Regions from separate parts of the Paraburkholderia sp. BL6669N2 genome, predicted to be linked through region 1. Evidence: riboswitches for the same ligand, from Rfam matches in the RefSeq annotation. Region 1 holds a riboswitch; each other region holds the start of a gene.
The links. Region 1 has a riboswitch for cobalamin ahead of cobG (precorrin-3B synthase). Riboswitches for the same ligand answer to the same signal wherever they lie in the genome.
Positions count from the first base shown of each region.

Region 2: another riboswitch for cobalamin. It lies ahead of B0G80_RS20690 (TonB-dependent receptor domain-containing protein); the one in region 1 lies ahead of cobG (precorrin-3B synthase).
Region 3: another riboswitch for cobalamin. It lies ahead of cobW (cobalamin biosynthesis protein CobW); the one in region 1 lies ahead of cobG (precorrin-3B synthase).
Region 4: another riboswitch for cobalamin. It lies ahead of B0G80_RS35230 (CbtB-domain containing protein); the one in region 1 lies ahead of cobG (precorrin-3B synthase).

Region 1 covers NZ_QUNA01000002.1:1,956,856-1,964,358, reverse strand. The annotation lists gene B0G80_RS31310 (precorrin-2 C(20)-methyltransferase) at 1-434, opposite strand, end outside; gene B0G80_RS31305 (precorrin-8X methylmutase) at 435-1,061, opposite strand; gene cobG (precorrin-3B synthase) at 1,054-2,691, opposite strand; cobalamin riboswitch at 2,775-2,954, opposite strand; gene cbiE (precorrin-6y C5,15-methyltransferase (decarboxylating) subunit CbiE) at 3,039-4,436, shown strand; gene B0G80_RS31290 (cobalt-precorrin-5B (C(1))-methyltransferase) at 4,436-5,533, shown strand; gene B0G80_RS31285 (cobalt-precorrin-6A reductase) at 5,536-6,258, shown strand; gene cobM (precorrin-4 C(11)-methyltransferase) at 6,305-7,030, shown strand; gene metE (5-methyltetrahydropteroyltriglutamate--homocysteine S-methyltransferase) at 7,104-7,503, opposite strand, start outside.
Region 2 covers NZ_QUNA01000001.1:4,576,922-4,584,424, reverse strand. The annotation lists gene B0G80_RS20710 (adenosylcobinamide-GDP ribazoletransferase) at 1-635, opposite strand, end outside; gene cobT (nicotinate-nucleotide--dimethylbenzimidazole phosphoribosyltransferase) at 678-1,748, opposite strand; gene B0G80_RS20700 (ABC transporter ATP-binding protein) at 1,784-2,626, opposite strand; gene B0G80_RS20695 (iron ABC transporter permease) at 2,626-3,678, opposite strand; gene B0G80_RS20690 (TonB-dependent receptor domain-containing protein) at 3,709-5,610, opposite strand; cobalamin riboswitch at 5,701-5,972, opposite strand; gene B0G80_RS20685 (ATPase) at 6,181-6,537, shown strand; gene B0G80_RS20680 (cell division protein ZapA) at 6,534-6,848, shown strand; RNA gene ssrS (6S RNA) at 6,982-7,163, shown strand; gene B0G80_RS20670 (EVE domain-containing protein) at 7,271-7,503, shown strand, end outside.
Region 3 covers NZ_QUNA01000002.1:1,625,595-1,633,097, forward strand. The annotation lists gene cobN (cobaltochelatase subunit CobN) at 1-1,359, opposite strand, end outside; gene cobW (cobalamin biosynthesis protein CobW) at 1,366-2,457, opposite strand; cobalamin riboswitch at 2,646-2,939, opposite strand; cobalamin riboswitch at 3,008-3,258, shown strand; gene cobA (uroporphyrinogen-III C-methyltransferase) at 3,497-4,273, shown strand; gene B0G80_RS29790 (cobalamin biosynthesis protein) at 4,270-4,743, shown strand; gene cobO (cob(I)yrinic acid a,c-diamide adenosyltransferase) at 4,740-5,342, shown strand; gene B0G80_RS29800 (cobyrinate a,c-diamide synthase) at 5,346-6,644, shown strand; gene bluB (5,6-dimethylbenzimidazole synthase) at 6,628-7,287, shown strand; gene B0G80_RS29810 (DUF4136 domain-containing protein) at 7,309-7,503, opposite strand, start outside.
Region 4 covers NZ_QUNA01000002.1:2,841,948-2,849,450, reverse strand. The annotation lists gene B0G80_RS35260 (LysR family transcriptional regulator) at 1-795, opposite strand, end outside; gene B0G80_RS35255 (alpha/beta hydrolase) at 1,045-2,121, shown strand; gene B0G80_RS35250 (MFS transporter) at 2,118-3,476, shown strand; gene B0G80_RS35245 (alpha/beta hydrolase) at 3,496-4,518, shown strand; gene B0G80_RS35240 (hypothetical protein) at 4,617-5,057, shown strand; gene B0G80_RS35235 (histidine phosphatase family protein) at 5,076-5,672, opposite strand; cobalamin riboswitch at 5,736-5,878, shown strand; gene B0G80_RS35230 (CbtB-domain containing protein) at 5,917-6,138, shown strand; gene B0G80_RS35225 (CbtA family protein) at 6,150-6,890, shown strand.

The sequences.
Region 1 (7,503 bases):
ACGGCGGCGCCGCCGAGCATCGAGCACACGCCCGGCACGACTTCGCTTTCGTAGCGCGCCGCGAGCCGATCGTGCAGGTACATGTACGAGCCGTAGAAGAACGGATCACCTTCGCAGATCACGGCGACGTCGCGGCCCGCGTCGAGGTGTGTGGCGACGACTTGCGCGGCGGTGTCGTAGAAGTCAGCGATGATCGCTTCATAGGAAAGCGGCGGTTCGAGCGCTTCGGTGGTCACGGGATACACGAGCGGCAGATGCTGCTGGGCATCGTGCAAATGCGCTTCGATGATGCTGAACGCGTTGCCCTTCTTCCCCTTCGCGACAAAGTACGCGACCACCGGCGACGCCTTCAGCAAGCGCAGCGCCTTCAGCGTGATGAGTTCCGGGTCGCCGGGGCCGACTCCGAGGCCGAACAAACGTCCTTGCGCCGTCATTTATTCGACCTCCGTGGCGAGCGCGTTCACGGCGGCCGCCGCCATCGCGCTGCCGCCGCGCCGGCCATGCACCACCACGTAGGGCACGCCGCGGCTGTCGTCCGCGAGCATGGCTTTCGATTCGGCCGCGCCGACAAAACCTACTGGAAAGCCGAGAATCAGCGCGGGTTTAGGCGCACCGGCGTCGAGCATATCGAGCAGATGAAACAGGGCGGTCGGCGCATTGCCGATCACGACCACGCCGCCCGCCAGCTGCGGCCGCCACAATTCGAGCGCGGCCGCCGAGCGCGTATTGCCGAGTTCACGTGCGAGCGACGGCACGTCTGGATGCGTCAGCGTGCAGATGACCTCGTTGTCCGCCGGCAGCCGCGCGCGCGTGATGCCTTGCGCGACCATGCCGGCATCGCACAGGATCGGCGCGCCTTGCGCGAGCGCCGCGCGGCCCGCCACGCCCGCGCCCGCGGAAAATTGCAGATCGTCGATCACATCGACCATGCCGCATGCGTGGATCACGCGCACCGCGAGTTTTTCGAGGTCGGCGGGAATGCGCGACAAGTCGGCCTCCGCACGGATCGTCGCGAAGGATTGGCGATAGATCTCCTGACCGTCGCGAATGTAATCAAGCATCGGTGTCACTCCGGGCGAGGCGTTCGAGCAGGTCGGCGGCCTCGCCGATCGTCAGTTGGCGCGCGACGCACTGGCCGAAGCCGGGCCGGCCGTCGCGCCGATAAAGGTCGTAGAGGCTGGGCGCGGCGGCGAGCAGCGTGAACGGCGCGCAATGCGCGGCGGCGCACGAGCGCGAGCAGCCGCTTAGATGCACGTCCACGCCGGCAGGCAGCCGAGCCGCGAGGCGCAACGCGTCGTTCTTGGTGTCGGCGAGACCCTTCACGCAGCCGCCCGATCCGGCGCACGCGATCAGGTGCGTGATCGCGTGTGCGGGATCGCAGGCGAGACCGAGGGCGTTCAGGCCGGACAACACGGTCGGAACGGCGTGCGTGGCGATGTCGGGTAGCAGCACGCTTTGCCAGGGTGTCAGGTGAAGCGTGGCGTTGCCGTGCTGTTGCGAAAGCGTGGCGAGTCCCGTTAGCGTGTCTGCGTCGAGACGTCCCAGCGGTGGCTGGCCGCCGACGTGCCAGGATCCGGGCACGCGTTGGGCATGGGCGCCGAGGCGGAGGTTGGCGTCGGCTGGTGTAGCGCGATGCCAGTTCGCGAGCTTCGCGTTTCGCGTCAGTGGGAAGTCGAGATATTGCTGGGCGTGATGCAGTACCGCGTCGACGGAGTGCGCGGTCAGAAGGTGGCGCATGCGCGTGGCGTCGGCGGCGGCGAGGTCGAGGAATGTCAGGAGCAGCGCGCGTATTAGTGCCGGGACTTGTGACGGGAGGATTGCGGCTAGTGCGCCTGTGTTGTTCACGCCCGGTTTTCCAGGCGCGGTGCTTTGGCTTTGCATAAGCGCGCCGGCATTAGCGCTCACAGGCGGACAACCTGCGAACCCGAACACGAACCGCAGGCCGTCCGCCTCTTGCGACGCCGCGAGCCACACATCGTGCGGATGGTCCACTCTCGCGAGCCGTTCGCCGCCGTCCAGCAACAGTGCGAATTTCGGCGACAGCGCTGCGAAACGCGCTTCGCTTTGCAGCATCGTGAGCAACTCGGCGCACAGCGGGCGTGTGTCGAATAGCGCGAACGGATCGCGTCCGGCAGCGGGGCTGATCATGACGTTGCGGACGTCGTCGGCTGCGGCCGCGGCCGCGGCTGCGGCGGAGAGCGCGTGGGCAGTGCCCGCTCGCTGCGCTGCTGCGTCCGGGGCTTTCGAGGCCCATTCATTCACTGCGTTCGCGGCTCCGGTATCTGTTGCGCTCTCCGCCTCTGCATTCGCGGCGCTGGCGGCAACTGCATTCACAGCGTTGGCCGCCGCCATCGTGTTCGCACGGCCCGCCACGCCGTTCGCCGGCATCGGCCCAAGACCGGCGTCGATCAAAGCCGCGATCAACGCCGCCTCTTCACCGCGCTTCACGCCACGCACCTGCACATTCGCGCGATTGGTCAACTCGATCACCCCGCCCGCGTGCCGCGCGCTAGCCTCCGCGATCGCCCGAGCCTGCGCCGCGCTCAATTCGCCGCCGGGCAGTTTGATCCGGCAAATCCCGCCGTCGCGCGCGGCGACGATGCGCAGCAGCCCCGGGCACGCCGAGGGCCGCAGCGTGGCGGCTGCGTCGGATAAAACGGTGGAGGGCGTTGCTTGATTCAAGACGGACACCGGGTTTAGCGTCGCGCGACAGCCCGAGCATGCCGTGAGGCGGGCATGGCTGCGGCATCGGTACACCCCGCCCGATGTTGGCTGGCACGAACAGTCTCGCCGGCAGGTCTCCTGGCTGGCAGGTCATGGTCCGCCGCGGCCTTCCCGGTCGAACCAGTGGCGTGGAGCGCAGGCGGACTCGCTGCATACAGTTGCGGGGGCAGCCACAGTGGCACTGTGTTCCCTCTTCGGCCCCGAAGGGCACCGGCGGCTGTATTATGCCTTTTTTCGAACAGCACAACGAGGCTGGACGCTTTGATCGGCGTGGCACAGCGCATTATTTGAAGACACAGAACGAGGATGGATGCATGCCCGCGTGGCTGACGGTGGTGGGCATAGGCGACGACGGCTTCGCCGGTTTGGGGCGGCCCGCGCGGCGTGCCTTGCTGGAAGCGTCGGTGGTGTACGGCGGCGAACGTCATCTGGCGATGTTGCCCGCGCGTCTCGCCGCGCGCCGTGCCGCCTGGCCGCGTCCCTTCGATCTCGCACCCTTGCTGGCCGAGCGCGGCGCAGCCGTGTGCGTGCTGGCGAGCGGCGATCCGATGCTGTTCGGCGTCGGCGCGACACTCGCGCGGCAATTGCCGGCGGGGGAATTGCGGGTGCTGCCGGCGCCGTCGTCGTTGTCGCTGGCGGCCGCGCGGCTCGGCTGGCCGTTGCAGGATGTCGCGACGGTGTCGCTGGTGGGGCGGCCGTTGCCCACGCTGAACGCGCATCTGCATGACGGCGCGCGCATGTTCGTGCTCAGCGCGGACGGGCGCACGCCCGCGGCGCTCGCGGCATTGCTGAACGCACGAGGTTACGGGGCGACCCGCATGAGCGTGCTGGAACACCTGGGCGGCGAACTGGAGCGGCGCATCGACGGCCGCGCGGATCAATGGTCCGCGGGCGAGGTGGCCGCGTTGAACCTGATCGCGCTCGACTGCCGTGCCACCGAAGGCGCGCCGCGTCTGCCGCTGACCTGCGGTTTGCCCGACGATGCGTTTCGTCACGACGGCCAGTTGACCAAGCGCGACGTGCGCGCGATCACGCTCGCGCGCCTCGCGCCGACGCCCGGCGGATTGCTGTGGGATGTAGGCGCGGGCAGCGGCTCGATCGGCATCGAATGGATGCGCGCGCATTCCACCTGCCGCGCGATTGCGATTGAAGGGCACGCGGAGCGTCAGCGCTTCATCGAACACAATCGCGATGCGTTGGGTATGCCGGGGCTGCAACTTGTGGCGGGGCGCGCGCCTGAGGCGCTGCAGGGGTTGCCGGTGCCGGATGCCGTGTTCATCGGCGGTGGCCTGACCGTGCCGGGCGTGCTGGAGGCATGCTGGGCAGGTCTGCGCGAAGGCGGGCGGCTGGTCGCCAATGCGGTCACGCTGCAAGGTGAGGCGGTGTTGGCGGCGTGGCGCGAGCGGCATGGCGGGACGTTGACACGGATCGCATTGGCGGACGCGCAACCGCTTGGCGGTTTCGATACGTGGCGGCAGGCGTTGCCGATCACGCTGCTGGAGGTGACGAAGCCGGCGAGCGGCGAGGGCGCGAACCTCGTGGGAACGGAAACCGAGATTAACGCGACGAATGCGGCGGATGTGCCGAATGCCAGGCGTGCTGCAAGTGCCGGAAGCGGTATGAGCGCCACGAATGTCACCAACACGACCAACACGACGAAAGCGACGAACACGACCGGCGCCACCCCCACCGACCCATCGCCAGAACCCTGATGCGCGAAGAAACCCCCGAACAACCCGCGCCGCTGCGTAGCGGCTACACGACCGGCAGTTGCGCCACCGCGACGTCGCTGGCGGCGGCGCGTCTGTTGCTCGCGGGTGTCGTCAGCGAAGTGGCGGAGATCGTGTTGCCGAAGGGCCAGCATGTGCCGATGCCGCTGGTGTTCTGCCGCCTGATCGGGAATGGCGACGAAGGCGCGGAAGCCGGCACGATCAAGGACGCCGGCGACGATCCCGACGTCACGCACGGCGCCGTCGTTTTCGCGCGCGTGCGCCTCATCGCCGAAGCGGGCGTGATATTTCGCGCGGGGCCGGGCGTCGGCACGGTGACGCGCGCGGGGCTGACGCTGCCGGTCGGCGAACCTGCCATCAACCCGGTGCCGCGCAGAATGATGGCCGAGCATCTGGCCGAACTCGCGGCGGAGCATGCGTACGGCGGCGGCTTCGAAGTGACGATCGGCGTGGAAGGCGGCGAAGCGCTCGCGCTGAAAACGATGAACCCGCGTCTCGGCATTCTCGGCGGGCTGTCGATCCTCGGCACCACCGGCATCGTGCGTCCATTTTCGTGCTCGGCGTATATCGCGTCGATTCATCAGGGGATCGACGTCGCGCGCGCCAACGGCTATACCCATCTCGCCGCCTGCACCGGCAACGCGAGCGAGGACGCGATGCGCGCGCACTACGGCCTGCCGGATATCGCGCTGATCGAAATGGGCGACTTCGTCGGCGCGGTGCTCAAGCATATGAAGCGCGCGCCGGTCGAGCGTCTGAGCGTGTGCGGCGGCTTCGGCAAGCTCAGCAAGCTGGCGGCGGGCCATCTCGATCTGCATAGCCGCAATTCGAGCATCGACCTCGAGCAGCTCGCGCAATGGGCCGCCGAACAGGGCGCCGACGACGCGCTTCAGGCGGCGATCCGCGCAGCCAACACGAGTCAGCAGGCGGTCGCTTTGGCGCACGCGCGGCACGTGCCGCTCGGCGATATCGTCTGCCGGCATGCACTGGCGGTGGCGCGCGAGATCGTGCCGCCGCAGGTCAACGTCGAAATGTTCGCGATCGATCGCCAGGGCAAGCTGATCGGAGCCGCGCAATGAAAATGAAGCGGATTCTGCTGCTCGGCGGTACGGGCGACGCATTGCGGATCGCGCGGCAACTCGCGCCTGAGCACGTGTATAGTCTCGCCGGCCTCGGCAAGGTGCCAGACGATCTGGCGTGCACGGTGCGAGTCGGCGGCTTTGGCGGCAGCGAAGCTATGACGCGTTACATCGCCGGTGAAGGTATCGATCTCGTGATCGACGCGACTCACCCGTATGCGGCGCAAATCAGCGCGAACGCGGCCCAGGCGAGCCGCGCCGCGCGCGTGCCGTATTGGGCACTGCGCCGCCCGGCATGGCAACCGCAAGCCGGCGACGATTGGCGCATGGTCGGCGACTGGAACGAACTCACGGATGCACTCGCGCCGTTCAGAAAGCCGCTCTTCACGCTCGGCCGCGAACCGCTCGCGCATCTCGACGAAATCCCGCCTCATCAGTTCTGGGTCGTGCGTTGTCTCGAAGCGCACGAAGACACGCCGCGTGCGCGCATCCTCGCGGCGCGCGGTCCATTCGCGCTCGAAGCTGAACGTGCGCTATTCGCGCTGCAAGCCTTCGACGTGGTGGTCAGCAAAAATAGCGGCGGCCAGGCGACTGAAGCGAAACTCGAAGTCGCGCGTGAACGCGGTTTGCCGGTCGTGATGCTGCGCCGACCTGAATTGCCGGCAGCAGAGAGGGAGTTCGAAAGCGTTTCCGATCTGCTCGACGCACTGCAACGCGCAGTCTGAATCGCGCATGCATGCCATGCCGCCTCAACGAATCAGGGAGTAGTGAATGACGGTGTTTTTTGTCGGCGCGGGTCCTGGCGACCCCGAACTGATCACGGTGAAAGGGCAGCGCCTCGTGCGCAGTTGTCCGGTGATCCTGTACGCGGGTTCGCTCGTGCCGGCCGCGGTGCTCGAAGGTCATGCGGCGCAGCAGGTGGTTAATACCGCCGAACTCGACCTCGATCAGATCGTCGCGTTGCTCGCGGCCGCGCACGACAAAGGCCAGGACGTGGCGCGCGTGCATTCCGGCGATCCGTCGCTGTACGGCGCGATCGGCGAACAGATCCGCAGACTGCGCGAACTGAAGATACCCTATGAGATCGTGCCGGGCGTCACCGCCACGGCGGCATGCGCGGCGACGCTGGGTTGCGAACTCACATTGCCCGATATTTCGCAGACGCTGATCCTCACGCGCTTCGCGAGCAAAACCAGCATGCCCGAAGGCGAACAACTGGCCGACCTCGCCCGTCATCGTGCGACGATGGCGATTCATCTCGGCGTGCGGCACCTTGCGCGGATTGTCGATGAATTGCGGCCGCATTACGGCGGCGCATGTCCGATCGCGGTGATCTATCGCGCGAGCTGGCCCGACGAGGAGAAGATCACCGGCACGCTCGACGATATTGTCGGCAAGGTGCAATCGACCTCCATCGAGCGGACCGCGTTGATCCTGGTCGGCCAGGTGCTGGCCGCCGAAGGCTTCGCCGACTCGACGCTGTACGCGAAAGACTGAAACGGTTTACGTGAAAAAGCCCATCCGCGCACCGTCGCACAGTGCGCGGATCAGCTCACAACGCCAGAGCCTCTTACGCCGTCACTTCATCCGGCTGCCTCGCCGCCAGCTTCACACGCAATGCCCTGGCGGCCTGAACCATATTCGTCAGCGCCGCTTCGGTCTCCGGCCAGCCGCGCGTCTTCAGCCCGCAATCCGGATTGACCCACAAGCGTTCAGCGGGAATCACTTCGCACGCGCGTTCCAGCAGACGTTGCATGGCCTGCGCATCCGGCACGCGTGGCGAGTGGATATCGTAGACGCCCGGGCCGATTTCGTTCGGATACGCGAAAGCGCCGAAACCGTCGAGCAGTTCCATCGCCGAGCGTGAGGTCTCGATTGTGATCACGTCGGCATCCATCGCGGCGATCGACGGCAGAATGTCGTTGAACTCCGAATAGCACATGTGCGTATGAATCTGCGTCTGATCGGCC
Region 2 (7,503 bases), on a different contig from region 1:
ACAACCACTGAACCCGCGAAGCGCCAGTCCGGCGCGGCGAGCCCATTCGGCCACAGCAACCACGGCAAACCGAACATCGCGGCGCACATGAACGCCCCCACACTCAGTCGCTGCGCGACCGGTTTGGCCTTGCCTTCCGCGCGCACGTAATCGAGCGTGGCCAGGTAGCTGATCGCACACGTGCGGCTCGCCGCGTGCGCGGCAATCATCAGACTTGCGGCGCGCATCGGCGGCAACGCAGCGAGCGTTTGCCACTTCAACGCAAGTGCGACGACGAGCGCGACAGCACCGAAAGCACCGATGCGTGAATCATGCATGATTCGCAATACGTCTTCGCGCGTATAGGCGCCACCGAACGCATCGACGCAATCGGCGAGGCCGTCTTCGTGAAACGCGCCGGTCACGAGCAGCGACGCGGCCATCGACAACAGCACCGCCACGCCCGCAGGAAATACACGCAGCGCGGCGAGATAGACCAGTGCGCTCAATCCGCCGATCAATACGCCGACGAGCGGAAAATAACGCGCCGCCGCGTTCAGATAGTGCGGCTCATAGCCGACCCAGCGCGGCACGGGCACGCGCGTGAAATAGCCGAGCGCTGTGAAGAAGTACCGCAGTTCAGCGAGCGGATTCATGATTGTGCGAGGCGTGCGTTTCTGTCTGAGCGATCGAGCGGATCACGCATCGCGATTCGCGACGCCGGCCGATTCGAAGCTCGCCATTTCGTTGATGAACGCCGTTGCCGCGCGCAATAACGGCACCGCGAGCGCCGCGCCGGTGCCTTCGCCGAGCCGCATGTCGAGCGACAGCAACGGCAGCGCGCCGAAATGATCGAGCATGCGCCGATGCCCCGCTTCGTTCGACGCATGCGCGAACACACAGTACTCGCGCACGCTCGGCGCGAAGGCGTCGGCGATCAGCAAGGCCGAGGTGCCGATGAAGCCGTCGACCAGAATCGTCATGCGCGCCTCGGCGGCCGCGAGATACGCGCCTGCCATCATCGCGATCTCGAAGCCGCCGAAAGTGGCGAGCACGTCGAGCGGATCGCTGGACACAGGGTGACGCGCGAGCGCCGACGCCAGCACGTTGCGCTTCCTGGCGAGCCCCGCGTTGTCGAGCCCCGTGCCGCGGCCGACGCATTCGTCGATCGGCACGCCGCACAAGCGGCTCATCAGACACGCGGCCGCCGAGGTGTTCGCGATCCCCATCTCGCCGAAGCCGATCACATTGGTACCGAGCGCCGCGTGATGCCGCACGCGCGCCGCGCCCGCCTGCATCGCGGCGATTGCCTGGTCGCGGCTCATGGCCGGTTCGCGCGCGAAGTTGCGGGTGCCGGCCATAATCGGAATGTCGATAAGACCCGCAGTGGATGGCAACGGCGTCGCAATGCCCGCGTTGACGACTTCGAGTTCGATGCCCGAGACGCGGCTCAACGCATTGATCGCCGCGCCGCCCGCGAGAAAGTTGGCGACCATCTGCGCGGTCACCGCTTGCGGATAAGGACTCACGCCCTCCTCGGCAACGCCGTGGTCGCCGGCGAACACGATCATCGCCGGGCGCGTCACGGCGGGATGCGTGGTCCGCTGGATCAGGCCCATCTGGCGCGCGAGCGTTTCGAGCCGGCCGAGACTGCCGGGCGGCTTCGTCTTGGTATCGATGATGTGCTGCAACTCGTCACGCAGCGTTTGATCGAGCGGTTCGACTTCGGGCAATCCGGGCAATCCGGGCAAGCGTGGCAATGAAGTCATGAGCGTGTTTGAAAGAGAATGTTGGAATGAAGCGGTCAGCTTGCCGGCGTGTCATGGCCGGCAGGCGATTCGTGACGCGCGCGCGGCGCGGGAATCAGCGCCTCGTGTTCGCCGTCGCGAATCAGAATCAACGGGTAGCCGAATGCACGGCTCGCCAGCGTCGGCGTCAGCACGTCGTGCACCGGTCCCGCATACACGCCGCCCGCGCCGTCGAGCAGCAGCGCATGCGTCGCGAAACGGCGCGCGAGGTTCAGGTCGTGGCACGAAAACATCACTGTACGCCCAGGCTCGCGCGTCCACGTGGCCAGCGCTTCGAGGCAGTCGATCTGATGATGCAGATCGAGATGCGACAACGGTTCGTCGAGCAACAGCAACGGCGCGTCCTGGCACAGCACCGCCGCCAGCGCCACGCGTTGCCGCTCGCCGCCCGAGAGCGACAGCACATCGCGCGCGGCGAATGCGGCGAGTCCCAACAGATCCAGCGCCGCGTGCGCCGCTTCGCGATCGGCTTCGCGTTCCCAGCCCCAGCCGCTGAGATGCGGGAAGCGGTTCAGCATCACGATATCGAGCACGCTCGCGCTGAATGCGTCGGGCGCGCTTTGCGGCATCAGCGCGCGGCGTTGCGCGAGCGGCATTGGCGGCCAGTCGGCGAGGCGCACGCCATCGAGTTCGACATGTCCCGCCGACGGTTGCAGCAAACCCGCGAGCGTGGAGAGCAAAGTCGTCTTGCCCGCGCCGTTCGGGCCGGCGATGCACCAGATCTCGCCGGCGTAGAAGGTATGCGTGAAGGCGTCGAGCAAAGTGCGCGCGCCGACGCGCAAGGTCAGACGTTGCGCGCTGAGGGTAGCCTCATGAGAAGGAGCGTGACGGGTTTGCATCATCGGCGCCTGTGCAGCAGCATCCACAGAAACACCGGCACGCCGATGATCGACGTGATCACGCCTACGGGCAACTGCGCCGGCGCGATCACGGTGCGCGCGATCAGGTCCGCGCCCATCACCGCGACGCCGCCGCCGAGTGCGGCGGCCGGCAGCAGCATGCGCTGATCGTTGCCGAACGCGAGCCGCAGCATGTGCGGCACGACCAGTCCGACAAAGCCGATGGTGCCCGCCGTCGTCACCGCCGCGGCCGCGGCGAGCGAGGCCGCCAGATACACCCGCAGACGCAGCGGCATCACCGCGACGCCTAATGCCTGCGCGGCGGCGTCGCCACGCAGCAGCACATTCAGACGCGGCGCGGCGGGCACGATCGCAACCAGCACGATGACGAGCGCGACGAGCGCCGTCCACGGCATCGCGCCGCCGTTGAGGTCGCCGGTCAGCCAGAACAGCATGCCGCGCAAGCGGTTATCGGGCGCGAGGTTGAGCAGCAAAGTAATCAGCGCGCCCCAGCCCGCCGCGATCACCGCGCCGGTCAGCAGCAAACGCGGCGACGTGTCCTGCGGTTCGCCGCGCCACAACTCGCGGCGCGCGAGGCCGAGCACCAGCAGGATCGACACGAACGCGCCGGCGAATGCGCTTGCGTCGACGACCCACCATGCGCAACCGGCGATCATCGCGACCAGCGCGAAACTCGCCGCACCGCCCGATACGCCCAATACGTAAGGCTCGGCCAGCGGATTGCGCAACAGCACCTGCAGCAACGCGCCGGCCAACGCGAGCAACGCGCCGCAGGCGAAGCCGGCCACCGCGCGCGGCAATCGCAACGTGCGGACGATTTCCGAAGTCAGGTCGGCGGCACCGACAGACGGCGCATGCGACGGCATCAGCGCCGCCAGCACGCGCATCGGCGCGAGCGATACGCTGCCGAGCGCGAGCGAGGCCATCAGCACCGCCGCCGCAATCAGGGCGAGCGCCAGCCAGATCGCGGCCGCGCGCTTCGCGCTCATCACGCGCAGTGTCGCGGGCATCGAACTCGAGTGGCGATTCATCCGCGCGAACTCAGCGAGAGGGCGCAAGCATCACTGCTGCTGCCAACCAACCGTGAGATACGCACCACGCCGTGGCGAGTTATACGAGTAGGCCGTTTCATAGTCCTTGTCCAACAGATTCTGGATTTGCGCGGCCACGTACCATGCTTTCGTGATGTTGTAGCGCGCCGACAGATTCACCACGCCATAGCCGCCCAGCTTGCCGCTGCTGTCGTTGCTCGGGCCGCTCACGATCCACTCGCCGCCCACCCGCCACCCGGCGATGCTGCGGTTCACCGTCAGCGCCCCGAAGCGCCGGGCGCGCCGCACGAGGTCGGCACCGTTGTCGAGGTCGACGGGATTTTGCAGCGTCAGCGACGCGCGCACGTCCGTCTTGCCGACATGGCCGCTCCACGATCCTTCGATGCCCTGCACCTTCGCATGCCCGACGTTCTCGGCCAGATAGATGCCGGGCGTCACCTGCTCGTAGTTAATCAGATTCGAATAGCGCGTCTGGAATGCGGAAAGGCGCATCACGCCGAGCGCATTCGATGCGTACTGCAGCGCGGCTTCGATCGAATGGCTGCGCTCCGGCTGGATAGACGGATTGCCGCTGATCGGATAGTACAGATCGTCGAAGCTCGGCGCGCGAAACGAATCCGAATAGCTTGCGGTCACCTTCCAATGGCCGGTGATGTCGAAACCGTAGCCGAGATAGTAACTGTTCGCTCCGCCGAAATCGGAATACTGGTCGCGCCGCACGTTGGCCTGAAACTGGTTGCGCCCGAAGCGTCCCGTATAGCCGGCGAAGCCCGAATCCACATGACGGTCCGGCGCCTCGAACGTGTCCGAATCGAGGCTTTGATCGAGATGCTCATAGCCGACCTGCAGTTTCTGCTGCGCGGCCAGCGCGAAATCGTTCTGCCATGTGTACTGGCGATTGTCGGTATCGAAGCGGCCGTTGTACACGCCGTTGGTGTTCGACACGCTGCGGTCGTCGCCTTCGGCGACGATGAAGTGCGTGGTCCACCAGTCGGTCAGCTTGCCGTTCGCGAACACCGAGACCTGGCGCACCTTGCTATACAGGTTGTTCACATCGGTCGGCACGCCGTACGCGTTGTCGTAGCTGTTGTTGCCGTTCGACTGAAAGTAGCTGGCGCCCGCGTCCCATTTGTCGTTGAACTTGTGGCGCAGCGAAGCCGAGATGCTCTCGTTCAGATAGCCGTTCGCGTTCGGATTGGCGCTGGGCGCCTCCTTCGTGTTCAGCGACGAGAAGCCGTCGTCCTTCGAACGCGCGAGCGAAATGCTGAAGGTGGTATTGCCGTCCTGGTCCAATGCGCCGTTCACGCCCGCCTGCTGCGTCTGCGTGTGATAGCTGCCGTAGCTGAGCGAAAAATTGAAACGCGGCGGGTGATCGCCGCCGCTTTTCGTGAACACCTGCACCACACCGCCGATCGCGCCCGAGCCGTATAACGCCGACACGTTGCCGTTTACCACCTCCACGTGATCGATCTGGTCGAGTGGAATCTGCGCGAGTTGCGGGGCACCCAGACTCACCGAATCGACGCGCACGCCGTCGATCAGCAGCAGCGATTGCGTCGAGGACGCGCCGCGCAAGGAGAGGCTCGTCGTCGAACCGGGACCACCCGTGCGCGAGATTTGCGCGCCGGGCGCGAGTTGCAGGAGGCCCGGCAAATCGGTCGCGGTGGTGTCGGCGATATCCTGCTGATCGAACAGCGAGGTCTGCGGGATCGTGTCGGCGAGCGCTTGCGGCCCGCGATCCGCGGTCACCACCACGGGCGACAGCACCGCCGAAGAGGACACCGAACTCGAAGAATCCGCCGACGAAGACGAAGCAGATGAAGCAGAAGATGGAGACGCAGCTTGCGCGTGCACCACGATCGGCAGGCTCGAAAAGGCGAGCAGCGCCGCGCGGGCGAAGGGGGACAGCATGGGGTGAACGTCCTGTGGATAGCGTGCGCGGCCCGCTTCCCCGCAGGCCGATGCGTAACGAGGCGCCCGCGTATTTAACATTTTCGCGCGGGACGTGCCTCTCCCTCTGGCCGGTATCCGGGCTGGCGACGCATCGATCCCGCCTTCCCACGCGAGACGCGCAGTGGCACACTCGCGAGTTGAACTTCCAGCTCGCGAGCGGGATCGACTTGCATGACGAATGCGGTCGCTTACCGTTGCGGGGGCAGCGCAGGTTGGCGCGTTTAGATGAATCCAGATGAACCGCGCGCCCTGCTTCCCGTTTAACTGCGTGGGCCGTTGAAAAAATGCCGCACGCGGGCACCAGAGTGCGGGCAGTTTAGGAGCGGCCTCGGAGTCCGTCAAGAATGGTGAGATCGCAGGCCATGTGTTCTGTTAAGTGCAGGCTCTTGTCCGACGCGTGAGTACTTTTTCATCATATGGTCGATAAAAAGCCTGCACAAAGCGATGTTGTTACGTCTCGAAACGAGACAATTGTCGGAACCTGCGACATTCCGCGCTAAAATGCGATGTCTTTAGAGGACGCAGCAGATGCTCACCGAACTCGAAACACTTTCACAAAATATCAGCAAGCTGATCGCGATCAGCCAGCGCCACAATGAGGCGCGACTCGCGCTCGAAGAGCAACTCGCGCAATCGCGCGCCGACGCCGAAGCCACGCGCACGGAACTTGCAATGCTGCGCGAGGAACGTAACGCGCTGCAGGCGGAGCGCGACGCGCTTTCGGCGAAGATCGACGACGCACAAGTGCGCCTGAACGCGATCCTCGAGAAGCTGCCGCGTGCGCGCGCGCACAGTGAGCCGGACAACCAGCTCGATCTGCTCGAGCCGGCTCAGCAAGTAGCCGAAGCCGGGAGCGACGTGACCCGCCACGGAGAAAATGCATGACCACCAAGCAGATCGAAGTATCGATTCTCGGCGTGCCCTATCGCCTCGCCTGCTCGCCGGAAACGGAAGCGGCGCTGCTCGAAGCAGTTGCACGCGTCGACGCCGAAATGTCGAAGATCCGCAATAACAGCAACGTGCGCGGCACGGATCGCATTGCCGTCATGGCTGCGCTGTCGCTGGCATCGGAACTGCTTAGACTGCAATCGAGCGTGAGACACGGAGAAGCATTTCCCGCTGAAGAAATCCGGCGTACAATGCATCAAATGAACGAACAACTAGGTACTGTGATTGAGCAGTACAGCGTGCAATAAGGTACATGTGTTATCGTGCTGCCGGTCCTGAGATCGGCGGCGGATTCAAACGGAATGTGTGAGCACAAGGTGTGCAAGATTCAGCAAACGTTTGAGTTCAATCGGTAGTTCGTTTTTCAGCTTCATCGGTTTAGCTTCCCTGCCTGGTTCGCCAAGGTCATATATTCCTTGAACCAATGCCATGTGCACGGTTGCGGAAATTTGTAGCACGGGTGTGCGCGTCACTCTGTCTGATGTACCCGAAGTGTTGCTAACTGCGACCAATTCTGAACCCCCGGTTCAGGATGCCGGCCTAGCGGCTAAGGCGGGGACCTTATTTAGAACGGCATCGGACTTCGGTTCGGTGCCGTTTTTCTTTGGGCGCTGTTTTTTGTTGGCCGATTTCTTCCGCATCTTCAACCCCTTAACGTTCAATTCGATTCATGCGCTACTGGCTAATGAAGTCCGAACCGGACGAAGCAAGCATCGACCATCTCGCCAACGCACCGTATCGCACGTTGCCGTGGACCGGCGTGCGCAACTATCAGGCGCGTAATTTCATGCGCGACATGATGCAGGTCGGCGACGGTGTGCTGTTCTATCACTCGAGCTGTCCGGAGCCCGGCATCGCGGGCATTGCGGAGGTATCGTCCACTGCGTATCCCGACCCGACGCA
Region 3 (7,503 bases), 330 kb from region 1:
TTGCAGCGCGGGACGCAGATCGCGCACGACCGGATCGTTGGTCACGCCTTCGGTGAGCTTTTTCAGCAACGCGTCGCCGCCCGAGGGCAAATCGGCGAGACGATAACCTTCGTCGCGCAGCATCGACAGAATGCCGACTACCGAAGCCGGCGTATCGAGTCCCACGCCATTGCCGATGCGCCCTTCGCTCATCGGATAGTTGGCGAGGATCAGCGCGAGTTTCTTGTCCGCGTTATCGAGTGAACGCAAACGGCACCAGCGGCGGCTCAGTTCGGCGAGAAAGCCCACGCGTTCAAGGTCAGGCTGATAACGCACCACGTCGACCTGAGTATGCCCACAGCGGTACGCGAGTCCCTTGAAACTGATCGCGCGCGTGATGATGCGGCCGTCCACTTCCGGCAGCGCGATATGCATGGCGATATCGCGCGAATTGAGACCCTGATTGTCCTTGACCCAATCGTCGCGATTGCCGCCGCTCAGGATCACCTGGAGCACCGGGGCGTCGCCGGCGAGCGCGAGCGGCTCGGGGTCGTCGATCGCGGACGCGGCGAATGCGGTCGTATTCAGCACCAGCGCCACCTCGTGCTGCGCGCACAGCGATTGCACGACGTCGCGGCTCATCGCATCTTTCAGCGAGGTAATCGCGATCGGCAGCGGATTCAGACCTTGCGATTCGAGCGCGTCGATCAGCGCGTCGAACACGGCCGTGTTGGCGGCCTTCAGATGCGCCTTGTAAAACAGGATCGCCGCGACCGGCGCTCCCGGTTTCCAGCGCGACTGCCAGTCGGCCATGGTCGGCATATCGCGTTCCGGATGGTAGAGCGTGGCGGCGGGCAACGCGCGCGGCGGCGCAGGTTCGCGTCCCCAGCCGAAGGCGCGGTGGGCGATACAGCGCAGGAACGCCTCGGCATTTTGCGGGCCGCCTTCGCGCAGATAGCGCCACAGTTGATGGCACAGATCCGCGCTTGCCGTGCTGCGCGCGAGCAGGTTCGGATCCTCCTGCAGATCACCGGAGAACATCGCGAGCGTCTGCTGCTTGCGCTCGGCGAGCGCCACCACCTGCTCGATGCCGTAAGGCCAATACGCTTCGCCGCCCAGATGATCGACCACCACCACGCGCGCATGCTGCAAGACGTCTTCGAGATAAAAATCCACCGACGCCGGTTGCCGCAAATACGTGACGTTCGCGAGCCGCACGCTCGGAAAGCCTTCGCCCAGCCGCGGAAAAACGCTCGCCAGCAGCGACAGCGTGGTATCGGCGGAGCTGAGCACCACGATATCCGCGGGCTGCTGATCGATCCGGATCACGCCTTGCGTGTCGTCGACAAAACCGCCCGGCGTGGTGCGCAGCAAATGCATATGCGCTTACGCCTGTTGCGTTTCGACGCTCGACGGCACGCCCAGCGCCGCGTCGAACGCACGTTGCAACGCCGGCTGATCGAGGTCTTCGCCAATCAGCACGAAGCGGCTCGGGCCGCTTTCGCCGGCCTGCCAGCGTCGATCGAAATAGCTGTCAAAGCGCCGCCCAACGCCTTGAATCACCAGACGCATCGCCGCGCCCGGCAGCGCCGCGAAGCCTTTGATGCGATAGATGGTGTTGGTTTCGACCAGCTGTTGCAGCGCGGCGATCACCGCCTCGCGCGACGACGCATTCGCCTGCACGACCACGGAGTCGAACTCGTCGTGATGGTGGTCGGCGTCGTCGGCGGAGCCGTGGTGATCGTGGCGCAAGTGGATCGTGTCTTCCGACGCCGCTTCGAGGCCCAGCAATGTATGCAGATCAAGTTGGCCCATGTGCGCGCGAACGATCTTCACTTGCGGCGGAATTTCCTCGCGGATCGAAACTTCTACCGCGCTTTGCTGCGCGTCGTCGAGCAAGTCCGTTTTGTTCAGAATCACCAGATCGGCCGCGGACAACTGATCTTCGAACAGTTCGTGCAGCGGCGACTCGTGATCGAGATTCGGATCGGCCTTGCGCTGCGCATCCACGGCGACCGGATTGTCAGCAAACTGACCGCTCGCGGCGGCCGGGCCGTCCACCACGGTGACCACGGCATCCACGGTGAAGCTGTTCTTGATTTGCGGCCAGTTGAACGCCTGCACCAAGGGCTTCGGCAACGCCAGACCCGACGTCTCGATCAGCACGTGATCGATCTGATCGCGGCGCTCAACGAGCTTTTCCATCACCGGGAAAAACTCTTCCTGCACGGTGCAGCACAGGCAGCCGTTCGCGAGTTCATACAATTGGCCTTCGGTTTCGACGCCGTTTTCATCGCAACCGATGCCGCAACCCTTGAGGATTTCCCCGTCGATACCGAGCTCGCCGAATTCGTTGACGATCACCGCGATGCGCTTGCCGCCCGCATGCTGAAGAATATGCCGCAGCAGCGTAGTCTTGCCGCTGCCGAGAAAGCCCGTGACGATGGTGACGGGGATCTTGCGCATTTGAGTTTGCATCGTGAGGTCCATCCGTAGGAGTTGCACGTGCACGCCGGCGTGTTTTCAGCGCATGCCGAGGCAAACAGAGCACACGCCCGGCCAGCCACGACCATAACAAAACACGGGGACGAAAGTCGGCGTTGCCGCGACAACAGAAAAGCAGAAAGCGGGAATGAGTCATGAACGCAGCGCCGCATCCCCGCGGCGTTCGTCCTTCGTTATCTGGCCGGTATCCGGGCTGGCGAAAGCGCCGCTCCCCCTTCCCGGACGAGTGATTTCTCGCCCAGTGGTGATATGCCGACGCGGCCTTGCGCGTGGACATCGAAGCCGGCTCCGCGGCGCTAACCGACTGCGTTCGACACGGCAGTTAGCACCACATTTCGCTTACCGTTGCGGGGGCAGCACAGGTTGGCCCGATCCATGGCAGGTGGGCACCCTGTTTCCCGTTTAACTGCATGCGCACGAGCGCGCACACGAGCACCAAAGTGCGTGCGAGTGTAGGCCCGCCGCCCGGTGCCGTCAAGGAAACCCCAGGCCGCAAGCGCTTATCGGACGGGGCGCCATGTGCTATCGTATGCGCGCGTTTGGTGCCCGCACATGCATTCGCGTGTGCAGTTAAACGGGAAACAGGCAGCGCGCCATGCGCTTAACCTGTGCTGTCCCCGCAACGGTAAGCGACCTGCGGCGCGATGTTGAATCGACTCGCGCCGCGCATGCGTTTTTTAAGCCACTGTCCGGCAATTTCCAGCGAATGCGGACGGGAAGGCAAAGCGCGTGAGGCCGCCAGCCCGGATACCGGCCAGACGCGGAGGCGGCGAACCTCAGGGCAACATCACGCCGCCGGCCGCCGGAATCCGCGAGGGACGGATGCGAAGGCGCTAAAGCACGACGCAGAGTGTCCGCGTAGGCGAGTTTCGTGTGAAACTCGCTACGAACCACGCATTGCGCCATGCCTGAATCCGTAGCACTGCATGACCCCAACGTCCGCCGTCTGGCGACCCTTCGCGCTTCACCCTTTCCCGCTTGTCACGACATGGCGCCCGCCGTGCACGCCGCGATGACCCGCGCCTGGCTGATCGGCGCCGGCCCCGGCGACGTCGAACTCATGACCATCAAGGCCACCCGTGCATTGGCGCAAGCCGACGTGGTGCTGGTCGACGATCTGGTGAATCCCGAGGTGCTGCAGTTCGCGCGCGCTGATGCGCTGGTCGTCTACGTAGGTAAACGCGGCGGTCATCCGTCGACACCGCAGGAAGGCATCGTCGCGCAGATGCTCGAACATGTGCGGGCCGGGCGCAGTGTCGCGCGTTTGAAAGGCGGCGACCCGTTCGTGTTCGGCCGGGGCGGCGAGGAACAGCAGGCGCTGCACGCGGCCGGTATCGAGGTGGAAGTCGTCAACGGCATCACGGCGGGAATCGCGGCGCCCGCGGCGATCGGGATTCCGGTCACGCATCGCGATCATGCGCAGGGCGTCGTGTTCGTCACCGGGCACGGCGCGGGCAGCGGCGAGCCCGACTGGGCCGCACTCGCGGCCACGCGCATGACGCTCGTGATCTACATGGGCATGCGGCGGCTCAACGATATCGTCGGCGCGTTGCTTGCGGCCGGCATGAGCGCCGACACGCCGTGCGCGGCGATCGAATCGGCCACGCGTCCCGAGCAACGCCACGCGCTTGCGCGCCTCGGTGAATTTGCCGACACCGTCGCGCGTACCGGACTTGGGTCGCCGGCGATCGTGGTGATCGGCGGTGTGGCGTCGCTCGCGTTGGCGCGTGAGGCGGCGCATGCGGAACGCGCTGCAACGCCGCTCGCGGACGGAACGGATACGCGATGAAAACGCTCAGCGTCGGCATCGGTTGCCGTTTGCATAGCTCGGCCGAGGAGATCGAAGCCGCGGTGCGCAGCGCGCTCGGCGCGCATTCGTTCGACGAAATCCGCACCGTCGCCTCGCTCGATACCAAAGCCCGCGAAGCGGGCCTCCTCGAATTCTGCGCGCGTCATGCGCTGCCGCTGACGTTCTTCAGCCTTGAACAGATCGCGGCGTTGCCTGTCGCGGTGCCTTCGGCGGCAGCGCGCGAGCATCTCGGCGTGGACGGCGTCTGCGAGCCGTGCGCGCTGCTTGGCACTGTGGCCGACGTCGCAGCCGGGCTCGGTGAATCCGTCATAGGTAATGCGCCTCGCGCCACGCTCCTCGTGCGCAAAACCGTTTATGCCGGCGTCACCGTGGCGATCGCCTCAACCACCGCTCACGCCGCTCGCGCCGAACACCCAGACAACGACACACAGCAACAGGACCTGCCATGAAGACCGATCCCGAATCGCATCAACGCATGACCGAGCGCCGCCGCGAAGGCCACGAGAAAAAACAGGCCAACGCCACCGTCGAAAAAGGCCTGCTGATCGTCAATACCGGCACGGGCAAAGGCAAAACTACTGCCGCATTCGGCATGGCCGTGCGCGTGCTGGGCCACGGCATGCGTCTTGGCGTCGTGCAGTTCATCAAGGGCGCGCTGCACACCTCGGAGCGCGACTTTCTCGGCGCGATCGCCAACTGCGATTTCGTCACAATGGGCGACGGCTACACCTGGAACACGCAGAACCGCGACGCCGACATCGCGACCGCGCGCAAAGGCTGGGACGAAGCGCGCCGCATGATCGAAAGCGGCGAGTACCAGATGGTGATCCTCGACGAGCTGAACACGGTGCTCAAGTACGAATACCTGCCGCTCGACGAAGTCCTGTCGGTAATCAACGCGCGCGCGCCGATGCTGCATGTGGTGGTCACCGGCCGTCACGCGCCGGACGCGCTGATCGAAGCCGCCGACCTCGTCACCGAAATGCGCATCGTCAAGCATCCATATCGCGAGCAAGGCGTGAAAGCGCAGCGCGGCGTGGAGTTCTGAGCGATGGCCGCGTGCCCCGCCCTGTTCATCAGCGCACCCGCTTCGGGTCAAGGCAAGACCACGATCACGGCGGGTCTCGCGCGCTACCATCGGCGGATGGGGCGACGCGTGCGCGTCTTCAAGACCGGACCGGACTTTCTCGATCCGATGATTCTGGCGCGCGCGAGCGGTGCGCCGGTCCTCTCGCTCGATCTGTGGATGGTCGGCGAAGCCGCCTGCCGCACGCTGCTCGCGCAAGCCGCCGCCGAAGCCGACCTGATCCTGATCGAAGGCGTGATGGGTCTGTTCGACGGCACGCCGAGCAGCGCCGATCTCGCCACCGCATTCGGCGTGCCGGTGCTCGCGGTGATTTCGGCGAAGGCGATGGCGCAGACCTTCGGCGCGGTCGCTTTCGGTCTCGCGCAATTCCGGCCGCAGGTGCCGTTTTACGGCGTGCTCGCCAACCGCGTCGGCTCCGCGCGGCATGCGCAGATGCTAGAAGAAGCGTTGCCGCCGGATCTGCGCTGGTGCGGACACATTGCTGCCAGAGATGAAATCGCACTGCCCGATCGTCACCTCGGCTTGCATCAGGCGCAAGAAATCGACGACCTCGACGCGCGGCTGGATCACGCCGCTGACACTCTAGGACGCACCGCGCTCGCCGAATTGCCGCCGCCGGTCGAGTTCGGCACGCCGACACCCGAGATCCTGCCGCGCCTGCTTGACGGCAAGACGATCGCCATTGCGCGCGACGCCGCGTTCTCGTTCATCTATCCGGCGAACGTCGCACTGCTGGAAACGCTCGGCGTGCAAGTCGCTTTCTTCTCGCCGCTCGCCGACGAAGCGCTGCCGGAACACACCGACGCTGTGTATCTTCCAGGCGGCTACCCTGAACTGCACGCCGCCACGCTGGCCAGCAACACGCACAGCGCGGCGAGCATCCGCGCGCACGCGGCGGCGGGCAAACCGCTCGTCGCCGAATGCGGCGGCATGCTGTATCTGCTCGACCAACTCACCGACACGCACGGCGTGACCACACCGATGCTCGGCCTGCTGCCCGGCCACGCGACCATGCAAACGCGCTTCACCGCGCTCGGCATGCAGCAGATCGACAGCCTGCACGGGCCGATGACCGGCCACACGTTTCACTACTCGAAGCTGAACACGTCGCTCACGCCGCTGCGCTCGGCCACCAGGCCGCAGGGCGACGCGCCCGGCGAGGCCCTTTATCGCGCCGGCTCGATCGTGGCGACTTACATGCACGCTTACTGGCCCTCCAACCCGGCCTTCACGGCCGCCCTGTTCCATGGCGAAGCCTTTTAACGATTCCGAGCGCGACGCCGTCTACCGCGCAATTTACGAACGCCGCGACATGCGCCATTTCGTGCGCGATCCGGTCGATCCGGCCGTGCTGCAGCGCCTGCTCGACGCCGCGCATCACGCGCCGAGCGTCGGCTTCATGCAGCCGTGGCGGATCGCGCGGATCACCGATCCCGCGCTGCGCACGGCTTTGCATGATGCGGTGGAAAGCGAACGGCTCGCCACCGCCGATGCGCTCGACCAACGCCGCGAAGAGTTCATGAAGCTGAAAGTGGAAGGCATGCTGGACTGCGGCGAACTGCTGGTGATGGCGCTGATGGACGGCCGCGAGCGCCACATCTTCGGCCGGCGCACCTTGCCGGAGATGGACCTCGCGTCGGTGGCGTGCGCGATCCAGAACATGTGGCTGGCCGCGCGCGCCGAAGGTCTCGGCATGGGCTGGGTGTCGCTGTTCGACGTCGACGCGGTTCGCCAACTGCTGCGCATGCCCGAGGGCGCGCGTCCCGTGGCGATTCTGTGTCTCGGCCACGTCGACCGGTTTTATAGCGAGCCGATGCTGGAAACCGAACGCTGGGCGAGCCGCGTGCCGCTCGCCGATTGCGTGTTCGAAAACCGCTGGCCGGAAGACAGCGATGCGCCGGAATGAACTCGTCGCGTGTTACAGCTCTTACGGCTGAAGCGGCTTCACTGACATCACCATCGGCACGCCGCCGGTTTCGTCGGCGCGCAATTTCACGCGCCAATCGGGTGGCGCATCGAAGGGAAACCTGGCGAGCGCACTTTTGACGAGCGTCGGCATGGCATGCAGTGGGTCCGCGTCGCGGTCGCTGCTCACCGCGCTGACTTTATAGACCTCCTGTCC
Region 4 (7,503 bases), 890 kb from region 1:
CGCGAGCGTGCAGTACACGGTGCCCACCTGGTCGTAACGCTGCATGGAAGCGGGCACCAAGGTCACGCCCAGACCCGCCGCCACGAGGTTGATGCCCGACGCCATGCGCGGCACTTCGCGGGCAATGCGCGGGACGAAGCCCGCTTGCCGGCAAGCGGCGAGGATGTCGGCATACATGCCGGGTGCGCCCGGACGGCGGACCAAAATGAAGTCTTCGTGCGCCAACGCTTTGAGCGACACTTGCGGCCGCTTCTTGCCCTTGAGCAACGGATGACCCACCGGCAACACCACGACCATCGGTTCGTCGAGCAGCAACTCGAACGCCACGCCCTCGCGGGCGTCGACCGGCTTGCGTAGAAACGCCGCCTGGATCTGGCCCGCGGCCAGACGCTCGATGATCTCCGCCGCGTTGAACTCGGCGAGGTCCACGGCGACCTCGGGGCAGACCGCGCGAAACGCGCGGATCGCCTCAGTCGTGAATGGATGGAACGACGCGGAACTGGTCAGTCCGATCGAAATCGTGCCGAGTTCTCCACGCGCAATCCGGCTCGCCTTTTCGACAGACTGCTGCAGATTTTGCAGCAGGCGTTGCGCGTCTTCCGCGAAGGCCTGACCGGCCGGCGTCAAGGTGACGCCGCGCGGCATGCGCACAAAGAGTTCGAAACCGATCTCTTCTTCCAGCGTTCGAATCTGCTGCGAGAGCGGCGGCTGTTGCATGGCTAGCCTTTCTGCCGCGCGCGTGAACTGGCCTTCTTCGGCGACCGCCAGAAAGTAACGCAGATGCCGCAGCTCCATGGTGTTTCGTCTCCTCACCAGCGCATGAAGGCCGGTTCGATGCCATACATACTAAGTATGAATGGTGCATGAAACAGGTATTTTACATTTACCATGTCCGCTCCTACGATCTCGTCCATCGCATTCCGTCCGAATCAGGCCGGCGTGACGGTCGGTATTCGCCTCCGGTTCCGAGTATTCGGTTTCCCTACGACGGATTTGACGATGCGCCGCGTTCAAGACTGCGCACGGTTATCAGGAGCAAGCTGGATGACTTTGAATCTTTCACGACGTATTGCGGCGTTGTGTATGTCGACAGGCGCGGCAGTGCTGATGACGTTCGCGCAATCCGCGTTCGCGGTCCATGCTTACGAGCCGCATCTGAAGCCGGTGGCGACGATCTCCAACACGCGCTTCACGCTCGCCACGCCGCAAGGGCAAGCGCAATTCCCGCTGTATCTGTCGAAGGATTGGAACGTTGCTCAGCCGCAGGTGACGCGCGCGGTCGTCGTGATTCACGGCAAGCTGCGCAATGCGGACGTGTACTTTCGCACCGCTCAGAATGCCCGCGACACCGCACACGCGGACCCCGACGCCACGCTGCTGATCGCGCCGCAGTTCCTCGCCACGCTCGACACGCGCGTACACGACGAGCCTGCCGACTTGCTGCGCTGGACCGGCGACGCCTGGATGGGCGGCGAAGCGGCGCGCGCGCCGCTTCCGATCAGTTCCTACGAGGTGCTCGATGCGATCGTCGCGCGGCTCGCCGATCGCAAGCTATTCCCCAATCTGCGGCATGTGGTGTTCGCCGGGCATTCGGGCGGCGGCCAGGTCGTGCAGCGCTACGCCGTCGCGGCGCGTAATATCGCCGCGTTGACCGGCGAAGGCATCGACGTGCGTTACGTGGTCGCGAGCCCGTCCACGTATGCGTATTTCGATGCGCAACGGCCTAACGCGCAAGGTATTGCCGCGCCGTTCGATGCCGCGCAATGTCCCGACTTCAATCAATGGAAATACGGCATGGACAACCGGCCGCCGTATCTCGACGACCGCACGCCCGCGCAACTCGAAGCGATCTACGCGTCGCGCCAGGTCGACTACCTCGTCGGCGGCGCTGATGACGATCCGCAGCAGAGCGCGCTCGACAGAACCTGTGCCGCCGAAGCGCAAGGACCGCAACGCGCGGCGCGCGCCGAAGCGTACTACCGGTATATCCAGTCGCGTCATCCGGACGGCCTGAAGCAGCACTTTCATATCGTGCCGGGCGTGGGGCACGACGGTGCGCGCATGCTGACGTCGGTATGCGCGCTGTCAGCAATGTTCGACACTCCGGGATGCGGGCAATGAGCGAAGCGACTTTCAATCAGCGCGACGGTGCCGCGGCTGGAGCCGATGCAGCGAACAGCTTGAGTCCGTCGATGGTGCGGCGCGCGATCTTCGCCTCCGTGCTCGGGAATGGACTCGAGTGGTTCGACTTTCTGATCTACGGCTACTTCGCAAAGATCATCGCGCAAGTGTTCTTTCCCGGCGGCAGCGGCTTCGTGTCGATCATGCTGACGCTTGCGACGTTTGCCGTCGGTTTTATCGTGCGGCCGATCGGCGGCATTCTGCTCGGCATCTACGCGGACCGCGCTGGGCGCCGCAAGGCGCTCTCGCTGCTGATCATTTCGATGGCGGCCAGTACATTGCTGATGGGTCTCACGCCGGGCTATGCGAGCATCGGCATCGGTGCGCCGCTGTTGGTGGTCCTTGCGCGCTTATTGCAGGGGCTATCCGTGGGCGGACAGTTCGCGACGGCTTCCGCGATGCTGGTCGAGTACGCGCCCCCGCACAAGAAGATGTTCTACGGCAGCTTCAACATGTCGGCCCAGGCGTTCGCGTTGCTGCTGTCGTCCGGCGTCGGCTATCTGCTGACCACGCAGCTCACGCATGAGCAACTGGTGGCGTGGGGCTGGCGTTTACCGTTTCTGTTCGGCGCGCTGGCGGGGCCGTTCGGCTTCTTTATCCGGCATCGCGTGGCCGAGTCACCGGAGTTCGAGCGGCTGCTCGAACACAAGGACAAACCGCCGCGCGTCACGATCCGCCAGTTCTTCCGCGACAACGGCGACGCGGCGATCTGCGCGATGGGCGTGATTATCGTCGGGGCGGCGACTAATTATGTTTGGCATTCCTATCTCTCGGTGTATGTCGAACGGCAATTGCATTTGCCGTTGTCCACCGCTTTGCTCGGCGCGTTCGTGTCCGGTGTGCTGAATCTGTTTCTGTTTCCGCTGTCCGGCAAGCTCGCCGATCGTTTTGGCGCATACCGGCTGTTCTATCCCATCGTGATGGCGTGGATGGTCTGCGTGTATCCGCTTTATCACTTCGTGGTGACGAATCCGACGCCGGGGCACCTGTTCATCGCGCAGATGATCGCGACGCTGTTCCTCGCCGCGATGTCCGGCGCGCATCCCGGCATGCTCGCGACCTTGTTCCCCGTGCGCAGCCGTTCGGCGGGCGTGGCGCTGTCGTACAACATTGCGGTGACGCTGTTCGGCGGCATGGCGCCGCTCACCATCACCGGCTTGACGCGCGTGACCGGCAGCAGCCTCACGCCCGCGTTTTACCTGATTTTTGCCGGCTTCGTGTCGCTCGCGATGGTGTACTTCACGCGCGCCGGACGCATGTCGAGCGGCGCGGCGGCTAGACCCGCCACTCATTGATCGACCACGAGCCTATTGCATGACCCAGCCTTTCATCACAGACGACGAACGCGCGCCGAATGAACATCCGGTCGCGGTCGTTGCGAGCCGGCATCTGAGCGTCACGACGCGAGCCGGCAGCGGCACCGTGCCGGTGTTTTCCAACGGCGACTGGCTCGCGCCGACGCGCGATGTCCAACGCGCCGTGATTCTGATTCATGGCCGCTTGCGCAACGGCGACACGTATTTCGAACTCGCGCAGCGTTCGTGCTCGCTCGCCGGCGGCAGCGCGGCCGATACGCTGCTGATCGTGCCGCAATTTCTCGCGAGCGCGGATGTCGACGCGCATGAGCTGCCGCCGTCCACGTTGCATTGGGACTGGACGAGCTGGATGGCCGGCGAGAACGCCGAAGGTCCCGCGCCGATCAGTTCGTTCGATGTGCTCGACGCGATTGTGGACACGTTGGCGTCGCGCGAGCAGTTCGCGTCGCTCGCCGAGGTGGTGATCGCGGGACACTCGGGCGGCGCGCAGGTCGTGCAGCGCTACGCGGTAGTAGCGCGAGACGAGGCGTCGCTCGCGGCGCGCGGTATCGCGCTGCGCTATGTGGTCGCGAATCCTTCGTCGTATGTGTACTTTGATGCAATGCGGCCGGTTGGGTCGGTTGCGTCCGCTGTGTCCGGCGAGTTTGCGGCGTTCGATCGGGCGAGGTGTCCGTCGTTCAATCGCTGGAAATATGGGCTCGAGGATTTGCCCGCTTGCTCTCGCGACGCGGCTTCAGCGGCCACGCTCGAAGCGCGTTACGCGCAGCGTGACGTGACCGTGCTGCTCGGCGGCGCGGATTGCGATCCACAGCATCCGGCGCTCGACCGCTCGTGCGCCGCGCTGACGCAAGGTGAACACCGGCTCGGGCGCGGCCTGGCTTACGCGCGCTATATGGCGTTGCGGCATCCCCAAGGATTGGCGAAGCATCGGACGTATGTGATCGATGGTGTCGGGCACGATGCCAAGGGGATTTTCGGGTCGGCGCAGGGGCTGGCGGCTTTGTTCGGTACTGGATTGTAATGATGGTGACTGAAGCGCGGTCTTGACTAGTCAGCGCTCATGGGCATGAAGCGTGCTACCGCGCTGGTACTGCGAGTGACTTCAAGGACCGCGCCGACATGAACAGAACCCGATTGCTTGCCACCGCGCTCGCCGCTGCGTCGCTGGGCGTTTTGCTGACCGGCGGTGCGTATGCCGACGATGCGCCTAGCCCTTGCACATCCCTGAAGCGGATCGTCGCGGCGGCCCCTGGCGGGCTCGCCTCATTGACATCGGACGACGGCAAGGGTGTCGCGCAACCTTACGGCGACGACGCGCAATGTTCTGCGAGTCACGGTGCCTATCAATGCACGTGGACGCCGCATCACGATGCCGGCTCGAATGCCGACGCGCTGCAAGCTGTCGCGGCGGACGTCGCATCGTGTCTGCCGGACGCGACGCACGATCAGAATTCGCCGGGACGTCAGCACTTTTATCTGGGCGCGAAGGGTAAGAGGACCGATATCACACTGACGCCGACCGGGTCGAACAAGCTGCGTCTGGTGGTGTCGGGTAAATAAGCCACCCGGCGAGAGCGGCTAGTATGTCGCCGGCCACCATGTCCAGCCGCGCGACGAGTGCCGCAACTCGATGATCGAAAGCGGCGCGATTTCAATGCGCGGAAAAACCGCGGGCGATGCCCCGAGCGCGTACACGATCGCTGCCCGCAGCACCGGCGCGTGGGTGACGGCGATCACGTCGCGAACATGGGACGACGCACGATCCGTCTCGCCGTCTAACAACGCTTCGAGCCATCCTCCTACCCGTTTCACGAGTTGACTGAACGACTCGCCGCCGTGAGGCGCGGCGTTCGGATCGCGCGTCCAGGCGGCGACGTCTTGCGGCGCTTCGGCGGCGAGGTCGGCGAGCCGCCGTCCTTGCCATGTGCCGTAGTTCAGATCCGCCAGACCGGCGTCGACCGATGCCGCGAGACCCAGCGCCGTCGTCGTTTCGCGCGCGCAGGCGGCCGGGCTGACGAAAGCCGGCGCGTCATCCGCGATCGCCAGGCGCAAGCGTGCGGCGTGGGTTTCGGCTTCGGCGAGTCCGCGGGCGTCAAGTGGGTCGTCGGCGGGAAAACGGCCTGCGCGTTGGGCCGCGGTCGATGCGTGGCTGACCAGTAACAGCCTTGTGTCCATTCCGTTCATGTCCTGTCAAGCCACGCCCCGAAGCCGAACGCCGGCGGCATGAAACGTGTGTTTTGCGTTGCCGGGTGCCGAAGTTTAGCGCGTAGAATAGCGGGACTGCGAAGCGCGGAAGCCGGTGAGAGCCCGGCGCGGTCGCGCCACTGTAATCGGCAGCACAAGCCGAAAGCCAGACCTGAGCTTCGCACCAATCCTCTGCAATGACAATCGGGGCGCGTTACCCCAGGAGATGTCCATCATGACCGAAGCTGTTTTCGATCCCGCCAATCAGCCCGTTGCCCAACCCACGCCGATTCCGCTGCGCGAGTTGTTGCCCTGGGTCGTGTTCGGCGGTTTGCTGTTGTTGCTCGCGCTTTACTTCGTGGGTGCGGAACAGGGCGCCACCTCGCTGGTGCCGGGCATGTACGTGCATGAGTTCGTGCACGACGGCCGCCATCTGCTCGGCTTTCCCTGCCACTAACGGAGTCGACCATGGTGGGTAAATTGTTGGTACGCGGGATGCTTGCAGGCATCGCCGCGGGACTCCTCACGTTCGGCTTCGCCCGGGTAGTGGGCGAGCCGCAGGTCAATCAGGCGATTTCATTCGAAGAAAAGGCCGAGGCCGCGAAAGGCGAGGCGCCCGAGCCTGAGATGGTGAGCCGCGATACACAGCGGGGAATCGGCTTGTTGACTGGCGTGCTGACTTACGGCGCGGCATTCGGCGGCTTGTTCTCGCTGGTGTTCGCTTACGCTTATGGGCGAGTGGGCGCGTTGAGCCCGCGCGCGTTGTCCGCATGGCTTGCGCTTGGCGCGTTCATTGCTCTCGCGATCGTGCCGAACCTGAAGTATCCGGCGAACCCGCCCTCGGTCGGCGACCCTGAGACGATCGGGACGCGCACGGGGCTGTTCTTCCTGATGATTGCGATCTCGCTGGCGGCGATGGTGTTCTCGCTCAAGGTGCGGCGCCGTGCGGCGATGAAACTTGGCGCCTGGAACGGCTCGATCGTGGGGGCAGTGGTGTTCATCGTGATCATCGCGGCGGTGCAGTTGTCGATGCCCGCGATCAACGAAGTGCCGGAGGCTTTCCCGGCGGTGCTGCTGTGGAAATTCCGCGTCGCGGCGCTCGGTATGCAGGCGATTATGTGGGCGACGATCGGGCTGCTGTTTGGCGCGCTGGTCGAGCGAATTGCGTTGATGCGGGTGGCAGGACGGCCGGCGGTGAAGTCGGCTTGATCGGCGTGACGAGTGCGGCCGCTTCGGTGGTTGCGCTCGGCGGTTTGCTCGCCGTGCTTCGCTCTCCGCAGTTTGCGCGCAGTGGTCAAGATGGGTTCTGCGTCAAGGAGTTGGGGCGGTTGTGGGGTGGTTATCCACAGGCTTGCGAACAATTTCTGTGGATAAACTCGCCCGCGATGCTCAAGAGCAACAAACATCTGTTCCGTTCGACTTTAACAACCTGGTTGCTGGCACACGGCCTCCGGTTGTCCGCATCATTGGGACAGGGCAGGTGTTTTGCGTGACCATTCAGGGCGACTCCGGTCGCCCTTTTTTATCTTGTCGCTTGCTGCGCGTTCCCGGATTTGTCCGATGTCACGGCTGCGTACACGACCCTCTCATTGATTCTGCATGTCGGCACAATTCCCCTCCTGATCTGCAGACGCGCTCGCGTTGCCCGCGCCCGTCGCAAGCTTTTTTATGCCTGCGCCGACGCCAGCCCGGTGGCCCGTGTTGATGCACGATACATAACATGCTCAGGACGGGGTGGATAACCGTCAATGCAACTGGACGCCGCTGACATTTCCCAGCGTTATTGCGAAATAGTCCTGCTGACTATCGAACGACTATCCCC